4 regions of the Pelosinus sp. IPA-1 genome follow, and region 4 is predicted to be linked to each of the others. Evidence: riboswitches for the same ligand, from Rfam matches in the RefSeq annotation. Region 4 holds a riboswitch; each other region holds the start of a gene.
The links. Region 4 has a riboswitch for cyclic di-GMP ahead of QSJ81_RS18355 (HD domain-containing phosphohydrolase). Riboswitches for the same ligand answer to the same signal wherever they lie in the genome.
Positions count from the first base shown of each region.

Region 1: linked by a shared signal. The riboswitch ahead of QSJ81_RS00665 (response regulator) and the one ahead of QSJ81_RS18355 (HD domain-containing phosphohydrolase) in region 4 are both predicted to bind cyclic di-GMP.
Region 2: linked by a shared signal. The riboswitch ahead of QSJ81_RS19650 (methyl-accepting chemotaxis protein) and the one ahead of QSJ81_RS18355 (HD domain-containing phosphohydrolase) in region 4 are both predicted to bind cyclic di-GMP.
Region 3: linked by a shared signal. The riboswitch ahead of QSJ81_RS22015 (methyl-accepting chemotaxis protein) and the one ahead of QSJ81_RS18355 (HD domain-containing phosphohydrolase) in region 4 are both predicted to bind cyclic di-GMP.

Region 1 is NZ_BSVC01000001.1:156,122-158,328, reverse strand. It holds gene QSJ81_RS00670 (chemotaxis protein CheW) at 1-878, opposite strand, end outside; gene QSJ81_RS00665 (response regulator) at 954-1,307, opposite strand; cyclic di-GMP riboswitch class I at 1,453-1,540, opposite strand; gene QSJ81_RS00660 (N-acetylmuramoyl-L-alanine amidase family protein) at 1,751-2,207, shown strand, end outside.
Region 2 is NZ_BSVC01000008.1:157,269-159,475, forward strand. It holds gene hpdA (4-hydroxyphenylacetate decarboxylase activase) at 1-486, shown strand, start outside; cyclic di-GMP riboswitch class I at 721-805, shown strand; gene QSJ81_RS19650 (methyl-accepting chemotaxis protein) at 965-2,207, shown strand, end outside.
Region 3 is NZ_BSVC01000010.1:135,196-137,402, forward strand. It holds gene QSJ81_RS22015 (methyl-accepting chemotaxis protein) at 1-1,012, opposite strand, end outside; cyclic di-GMP riboswitch class I at 1,085-1,170, opposite strand; gene QSJ81_RS22020 (YibE/F family protein) at 1,251-2,207, opposite strand, start outside.
Region 4 is NZ_BSVC01000007.1:269,289-271,495, forward strand. It holds gene QSJ81_RS18350 (recombinase family protein) at 1-402, opposite strand, end outside; cyclic di-GMP riboswitch class I at 733-818, shown strand; gene QSJ81_RS18355 (HD domain-containing phosphohydrolase) at 1,185-2,207, shown strand, end outside.

The DNA of each region.
Region 1 (2,207 bases), on a different contig from region 4:
CCTTCCGTTTGCTGCTCCATTTCCTTGCCAGCAGCATTCACGGGCTCATCTGGAATTGGGTCATCTAAGACTATTACTTTTTTCTGCTGTGCTTTTTTGACACTGTCATCCGCCACTACATTTAAGTTGAACTCTTTTAGAAACATTGTGTTGCAGAAAAATTCTTGCACTATTTCCAAAGATTTTTGTGTCGAAAATGTTATCTGGAATCCTTCATTTTTGATAACTTCCGATGTAGCATCGTTTTCTAAAATATCCATTGGTGAATGTACAATGTTCTCGGCAAGTTCACTAAGCTCATGAATTAGGGTAAAGGCTCTTATATTTTCCATGCCGCAATCTTCGTCAAAAAAGATCCTGGCTTCATATCTGATTTCCCCCTCACCCTTTGATGTATCAGATACATCCGTTAAAGAATGGATAGTTGAATCATCAATATCAAAATTCGTAGTATCAGTCAGTTTGGGATGACCTTCCTTTAAACTGGACAAAAACTCCCTGCTTTTCTCGCAGACAACATAGGAATCACCTGTTGCATCTGCCCCGTTTTCCACCTTAGCTACTTCACCCTTAATGAAATCTACGGCATTTAAAACTAGATCTGTCAGTTCCGAATAATCTACACTTTGAGGCTTTGTCTCGCGAATATAAAAGAAAACATCCTCTAAAGAGTGGGCTACGGAAGAAATATCATTGAACATCATCATAGCAGCCGAACCCTTTAGGGTATGCATAATTCTAAATACTTCATTGATGACGACTTCTAAGCCCCCGGACTTTTCACTATCTAAAATAAGGCGTTCAAGCTGTTCTAACAGCTGGTTTGTTTCAAATACAAAGAGGTCAAGCATTGGGGCTTTGCTATCATTATTGGCCAATTTCAATCACCCTCACAAATTACTGCAGATACTGGAAGTACGGTACTACATAGCTTTTTTCAAAATCTAGTCTTTTTATTTAAACTTGCTTAGCCCTCGAATGACCTGTTCTTCAACAAACGGTTTTACGATAAATCCATTAGCACCAGACACGATGGCATCTTTTACAGTCGCTTCTTGCCCCATAGCCGATATCATAACGACTTTCGCACTAGAATCCATCTTTTTTATCGCCTTCAAAGCCGTTATACCATCCATTTGGGGCATTGTTATATCCATTGTAACCAGATCAGGTTTAAGTTCATTGTATTTTAGGATTGCTTCTGCACCATTTGCAGCTTCGCCCACAACTTGGTAACCGTTTTTTTCCAACATCATTTTTAGTGTTAACCTAATAAAGACGGCATCATCGACAATAAGTACTTTCATATTTTCATCCTTTCATCGGCAAGTAATATCAACTTGCAATCATGTATCGTTACCTGGTTATTACAGCTATCCTTTGCCTCACCCTAAAAAAAACGCAAAAAAAGATCAGGGGTAGCCTGACCTAATACATGGTAGTGTAAGCTAACATGGCGGCCTGGCAGTCTTGGTCGCCCAGCGACTGTAGACCCATAGCTTTGCGTCCCTATCTTTCGATAGGTTTGCCAATATTGTTAATTTTTGTCTATCTATGTAGTATTTTCTTATATTATATTATTATTCCATATATTCGTCAACGTATTTCAGGACTTTGGTGCAATTTTCTGGGACTTAAGCCTCATTATAATATAATAGAGAATGGCAAATATTACGTTTGCTGTGAAGAATGTAATTACAGTATAATTTGAATGCCACATAAAACTATAAAATTAGCAAGGAAACATTACATGAAAAAACAAACGCCTCTTTTACTAATCTTATTAATGTTACTAACTAGCTTACCGGCAGCTACGGCGAGTGCCGCTTCCTTTGATACACTGAGTCAAAATATCATCAACTTTATAGGTCTTCAAAGTAACCAAACGAAAAATTCTACACTGAAAGGCAAAGTAATCGTTGTTGATCCTGGTCATGGTGGCAGTGATACTGGCGCTATAGGCCCTAATCATGTTGCCGAAAAAAATGTTACATTGGCCATTGCTCGTGATCTAGGTAAGTTACTATCGGATGGAGGAGCGAAGGTCATCTTGACCCGTACCTCTGACAAGGATGTTGCCAATGAAGGAACATCAGATATTGACGAACTACAGGCTCGCGTTGCAATTGCAAACCAGGCTAGTGCAGACTTGTTTGTTAGCATTCATGCTGACGCTTCTGACGAACCTGTCAGTGGTACAGCAACTT
Region 2 (2,207 bases), on a different contig from region 4:
TCCCTAAAACAGTGTGTAAGAAATGGTTTTCATACAGCAATCGAAACCACGGCATATACTGATGAGGAAGTATATTTGAATGTAATGAAATATGTAGATTTTGTATTCGCTGACATAAAACACATGGACAGACAAAAGCATAAAGAAAAAACTGGGGTATATAATGATATTATTCTTTCCAATATATCTTCCCTTGCTAATTCACAGTGGCAGGGAAGGATTATCATCAGAGTGCCAGTTATCGGTGGTTTTAATGACGATTTTGAGAATATGTCAAAGTTGATACACTTTATGCAGGTAAATAATCTATTTGAAATTAACATTCTACCTTTTCATGCACTAGGCGAATCGAAATGGCGCCAACTAGGGAAAATTTATGAGTATGCAAATAGTGGTAGTGTAAGCGATGCCAAGATGGAAGAAATACAGGACCTATTTCTGCGGAATGATATAGCCTGCTATATTGGTCATGATACAGCGTTTTAATCTATTAAGTTTTCTGATTCTAAAAAAGCATAAAAGCTAGCAATTTCCAGTGAGAAAATTGCTAGCTTTTTATGTAAGTATATTTAATGCGGCAAAATGAGTTGATAGCAGCTTTTATTATGTCACAGATAAAATTTGTTTATATCAAGAATAGTAAACTAGAACTTTTAGAGATATGAAGAAAATGACATATTTTAGAGGAGTTTATATTTTTGTGTCGAAAATGACAATTTATAACTATATAGGCAAACCTATCGAAAGGTAGGGACGCAAAGCCATGGGTCTAACAATATTAATTCATGACTGCCAGGTTGCATTTTGTAAATTTACATAATGATACCTAGCAGTTTTTGTTATTAAAAGGAGGTAAACACTTTCCCAAAAGGTTAACAAAAGAGTAATGGAATTGTTGATATAATGGATATGTACGAAATTTTAAAATGCTAAGCACTAGCTGAATGAGCAACGAAGCTATGAAGTGGTTCAAGATGAAGATGAAATTTTGAAGTTGGAAATTAAATTGGAAAGTGGTGTACATATGAAATTAAAAATGAAGTTTTTAGCGTTGGTGCTTATTACGAGTTCTGCTTTATTGGCAGTTGCAATCATGGGATATCTTGATGCTAAAAAACAAGTAACGGAAAATATCAAAAATGAAATGTTTTCTATTGTTAACAGCCACTCAAAACAGTTAGATGGTTGGTTATTAACAAAGGCGCAAACGGCAGCAGTGACTACTCAAAACATTCAAGTAGTATTAGGTGATAATGATATACCAGCCTCATTTGTACAAAATTATAAGTCAGATCCTGGCGTACTTGATTTGTACGTAGGATTAGAAGATGGCAGGATGATTGATGGCTCAGGATCAGCCCTTCCAGAGGGGTATGACCCTCGTAAACGTGGGTGGTACAAGCAAGGAAAAGAAACAAATAAATTAACCTTTACTGATGCCTATGTTGATGCATTAACTAAAAAGTATATTGTATCAGCAGTTGTGCCGTTGAAAAATACGGCTGGAAATACGAGAGGTATTGTTGGAATTGATATTACACTAGATATTTTAAGTGAGAGAATTAAAGAGATTAATTTACATGGGAAAGGAAACGGTTTTATTGTAGATCAAAAAGGGATTATGTTAGCACACCCAGATTCGAGCAAAGTTTCGACTAATATTAATGAGAATCCACAATTGAAACAGATGGCAAAAGAAATGTTATCTCAAGATAGTGGTGTTCAAAGTTATGAAGAGAATAACGTAACAAAATTAATGATTTATACCAAGGTACCATCTACTGGATGGGTGCTAGGTATTACCGTTGATAAAGAAGATGTTTATAGCCAAGTTAAACAGTTAGGTTATGAGTTTGGATTGATTGCTTTAATCGGCATTATAATTTCAATTGCTGCAAGCTGGGTATTGGCTAATAAAATAACAGGAAACGTTACAAAACTAACGGAGCAGGCTGAGAGACTAGCTAGCGGCGATCTAACAGAGCAGAATCTGATAATTAAGTCTAATGATGAAATAGGTCAGTTAGCATTAGCCTTTGCAAAAATGGCAGAAAACTTGCGAAATCTAATGAAAGATGTGGCGCAAACAGCAGAACAATTGGCGGCTTCTTCAGAAGAATTGACCGCTAGTGCTGAGCAGTCAGCTCATGCATCAGTCCAAGTAGCTACATCGATAACTGAGGTAGCGCAAGGAACAGAAAAACAAT
Region 3 (2,207 bases), on a different contig from region 4:
CCTCTCTCATTTTCGTTGCATTTAGGGCAACTTGTTCAATACCCGTGGATAACTGTTCCACTACGCTAGTAGTTGTAGTTACTGCACTAGCTTGGGATTCAGCCCCTTGGGCTACTTCACTAATGGTAGCTGCTACCTGATTGGTAGCTTGCGCTGATTGTTCCGCACTTGCTGTCAATTCTTCTGAAGACGCTGCCACCTGTTCAGCTGATTCAATCACCTGACGGACAACTCTTTTTAGATTATCAGCCATCTTATTTAAACCATGGCCTATTTCACCGATTTCATCCTGCTCAGCGATTTTTACGTTTTCTAGACCTAAATTCCCATTTGCGATTTCAGCTAAAAAAGTTCCTACAATTCCTAATCTGCTGACAATCATAGTAGATAGTTTCCATCCCAGTAAAATACTTAGTAAAGCAAAAAATCCTGTTAGTGAGAAAATGACTTTACCTGCAAAACTAGCATGTTCTTCCCCTTCTCGATTGGCTCTATCACTTTTTTCCGCCATATAGTTTGCCAATTCTTGGAGGGTTATATTTACCGCTTCTAGTTTACCTGCTGCCTGCTGGGTAAAATATGTATAGGCTTCTTGCTTTTTCCCTTGTTTTGCTAGATCTATTGCTTTTTGGCGCTCTGTCCGATACTGACCAATTGCTTCTTTTAGTTTAAGAAATTTCTCTTGCTCATATGGAGTTAGTTTTTGACTTTCATAGGCTGTTAAAGTTTTGTCCGTTTCTAACGCTAATGTTTTTATTTCAGTTGTTAACTTATCTTCTGTTCCCTTATCTACATTACCAAAAATAAGTTCCAGAATCATTCCGTGAACTGCCCTAAAATTATGACGAGTCTCATTTAATCTTTTAATAGACAAAAGATTTTCATTGTACATAATTTTCATTTCATTGCTCATAGCATTTGTATAATAATACCCTATCGAACCTACCGTGAGCATAGCCAGTGAAACTACTAAAATAATGGTAAGAATTTTCCCCTTAATTTTAAGTTGCAAAATAATCCTCCTAAAATAAAAAAATTAGCATCAGTTCACTATGTCCTGCTGCTAATTACAATTCCGAATTGAACCGGCAGCTTGGCAGTCATAGAATAGAATCCCTTAGACCCATAGCTTTGCGTCCTTATCTTTTGATAAGTTTGCCCAATATTATATTACCTAAATTTTCTTTATTCTACATTATATTACATATAATGTCAATATAACCAAATTCTTTTTGTACTATAAAAATCTATCATTTTTTGTCGATTCGGTTTAGAAGCAGGGCCGTAATGGCAGCTGTTAGTGGAATGGAGCAGATCAATCCAATGCTCCCTGTCAGAGCCCTCGTTATTTCTGTAGCAACAATATTTAAATTCATAACTCGTACTAAGGACACATTCTCTTGGGATGTAATCAGAAAAATCAAAGGTAAGGAACTCCCCGTATAAGCTAAAATTAAGGTATTTGCCATAGTTCCCATAACATCTCGTCCAACGTTTATACCAGATTTAAATATTTCTATAAAGCCATAATGAGGACAAGACTTTTTAATTTCAAATTGGGTAGAGGCAATCGATATCGTTACATCCATCACAGCACCTAGGGATCCTAAAATAATTCCTGCAAATAGAACTTCTTGAAAGTTCATAAAGGATAATGTAGTGACTTTGAGCATCATAGCTTCTTCACTATCTAAACCTGTTAAATGCATCATTGAAATCGAAATTGCTGCTAAAATCCCTGCAATAACAACACCGCTTACAGTACCAATGATTGCCCCCCAGGTCTTTGCATTCCAACCACTAATTGTAATCTGCGTTACGGTAGCAATCACTGCACAAACAAGCATGGTAGCTAAAATAAAGTTCCAATGATAACTCAAAATAAGGGGAATCATACCCTTAAGAATCAAAATTACAGAAAAACAAATAACAAACAAGGTCTTAACACCAATCTTTTTCCCTAACAACAATAATGATAAAATAAAGACACCGACTAATATATACATAGGGAAAAGGCGATTATAATCCGCAACATGGTATTGTTTTACACTTTGTGTCTCGTTTACAGCCAAAATAATTTTATCACCAGGACTAGGGTTTATGTCAAACAATGGCTGGTTGGTAGTATAATTGATACTCTGCACCTCTTTACCAGCTTCTGGCCCTGTTGTAAGTTGAATCGTTATTAAGTTTTTCCCACTAACCCC
Region 4 (2,207 bases):
AGTATATTCTTCGTCCCATTCATCGTTTAAATCATATATTTTACGTGGAGTTACGATCTTAGTTTTTGCTTGTTTAAAAGTTTCTATAATTAAACCTTGATCTTGCATTTTGCCACGACCAAGACGATCAATATCCATACAAAAAACAGACTTCCATTTTCCTTCTTCAATTTCCTTTAAAAGGCTCAACATCTCAGGCCGATGGATGATACTCTCACCTGACACAACTTCTTCAAAGACTTTAGAAATATTTACACCATATAATTTAGCTGTTTTAAATAATGCTTTTTTATGCTTAGCGAGAGTTTCGCCTTCACCTCTGGATTCTGCTTCCTGATCTTCTCTTGATTTACGGAGATAGAAACAAGAAGGCTCTAGGTCTTTATGATTCTGGTTGCTCACATTAGCACCTTCCTTGCTGTGATATCTCTTCAAACATATTTAGCATTCACTTTATATTATAATCGAAAAAATCCTTCAAAGCTTATAAAGATTTTGTTTGCAGAGTTGCAGATAGGGGGCGTTTACGATTAATTAAGGAGAACCATATCATCTCTAAGGACGAAAAATGGTTAGTAGCGAACTGCCTTGCAAAGTGGACCCCTTTAATGTGTAGTACCAATGTCCTGTTGCTGGGGATATTGGTCCTAAAAAAAACATTGACAAATATTTGAATACTGGTACAATAAAACGTATAATATTCCAAAATAATACATTAAAGGATATTGATGAATAGAATATTAGCAAACTTGTCGAAAGATAGGGACGCAAAGCCATGGGTCTACGGACGGATTGTCTATGACTGCCAGGTTGCCAATTTGATTATGAATTGTAATTAATAGCACTTGTCTGTATAGATGAGTGCTATGTTTTTTCTGGAGTGAACATAGGGATGAAATCTAGCTTGGGAGAAATTAAAGCGGAGGTGATTATATTGGAAGAACTTATAATGCCGATAACTATATTCTTTTTAAGTTTAATACTCATGATATTGATTTATGTATTTCCAAGAAAAAATAAGAAAATTCGCTTTTGCCAATCTATAAAATATGGGGAATTTAAAAGTTCGAAAATCTGGTGAGAACAAAGCTGAAATAAATAAGAACTAGGTCTAAGACCTTGAGACTATGATTGTCAGGTTGTTACTCATAAGCCTAGATTGAGAAGGGTAGTGATGGAATTAGGTGAAAAAAATAGCAGTGCTAGTATGTTTTATGGGGATCTCATTTAATATTCTCAGCACTATTAAACATGAATTAACGGAGTACCAAGGGATTAATTTTTTCATATTACAACCTAGCGTAAGCTTCCTGCTACTTATGTTCATTGCTTATGCTATTTTTTTAGAGTATCGAAAAACAACGAAGGATACTCAACCTGAGAGCCTGGCATCTTCTGATGCGATGAAATCGCTATTTAAGTATATGCCGGGCGCTGTAATGACTCTGGAGAAAGACTTCACTATTATTGATGTGAACGAATTAGTAAGTAAAGTTACAGGCTTCCATTCTCGTGACATAAAAGGAAAAAAGTGTTATGACGTGTTAGGAAATGGAGATATTTGTTATGATTGCCTTGTGCAGAAAGCGTTGATATCCGGAAAACCAGAATGCGGCACCCAGCTTACATACGAGGTAGGTGGTAAACAAAAATACGGAAAACAGACAGTTATTCCGATTAAAGACCGATATGGAAATATTGAGTATCTTTATGAGATAGTAATAGATATGACACAAGAAGTAGCTTTGGAGAGAGAAAATCTAGAGATTCTCATGGATATTGTAACCTCGATGGCCCACCTTATTGAAAGTAGAGACCCGTCAACAGGTGCCCATTGTATCAACGTACAAAGTATAGCCTTATCCATTGGTAAAATCATGGAATTAAATGACAAGGACCTCAAAGAACTGAGTATCGCAGCAATTCTACATGACATTGGAAAAATAGGGATACCTGAATCAATTCTAAACAAACCGGGACGCCTAACGGATTTTGAGTTTTCGATAATACAGCGTCACCCTCAGATCGGGTACGATGCAATTAAGAATATCAAGCAACTACAAAAAGTTAGCGAGGCCATTCGAGACCATCACGAACACTATAACGGAGAAGGATATCCTAACGGTAAGAAGAATGAGGAGATATCTATGATTGCCAGAATTCTCACCGTTGCGGACGTTTTTGAGGCACTTACCTCTGATCGAGTA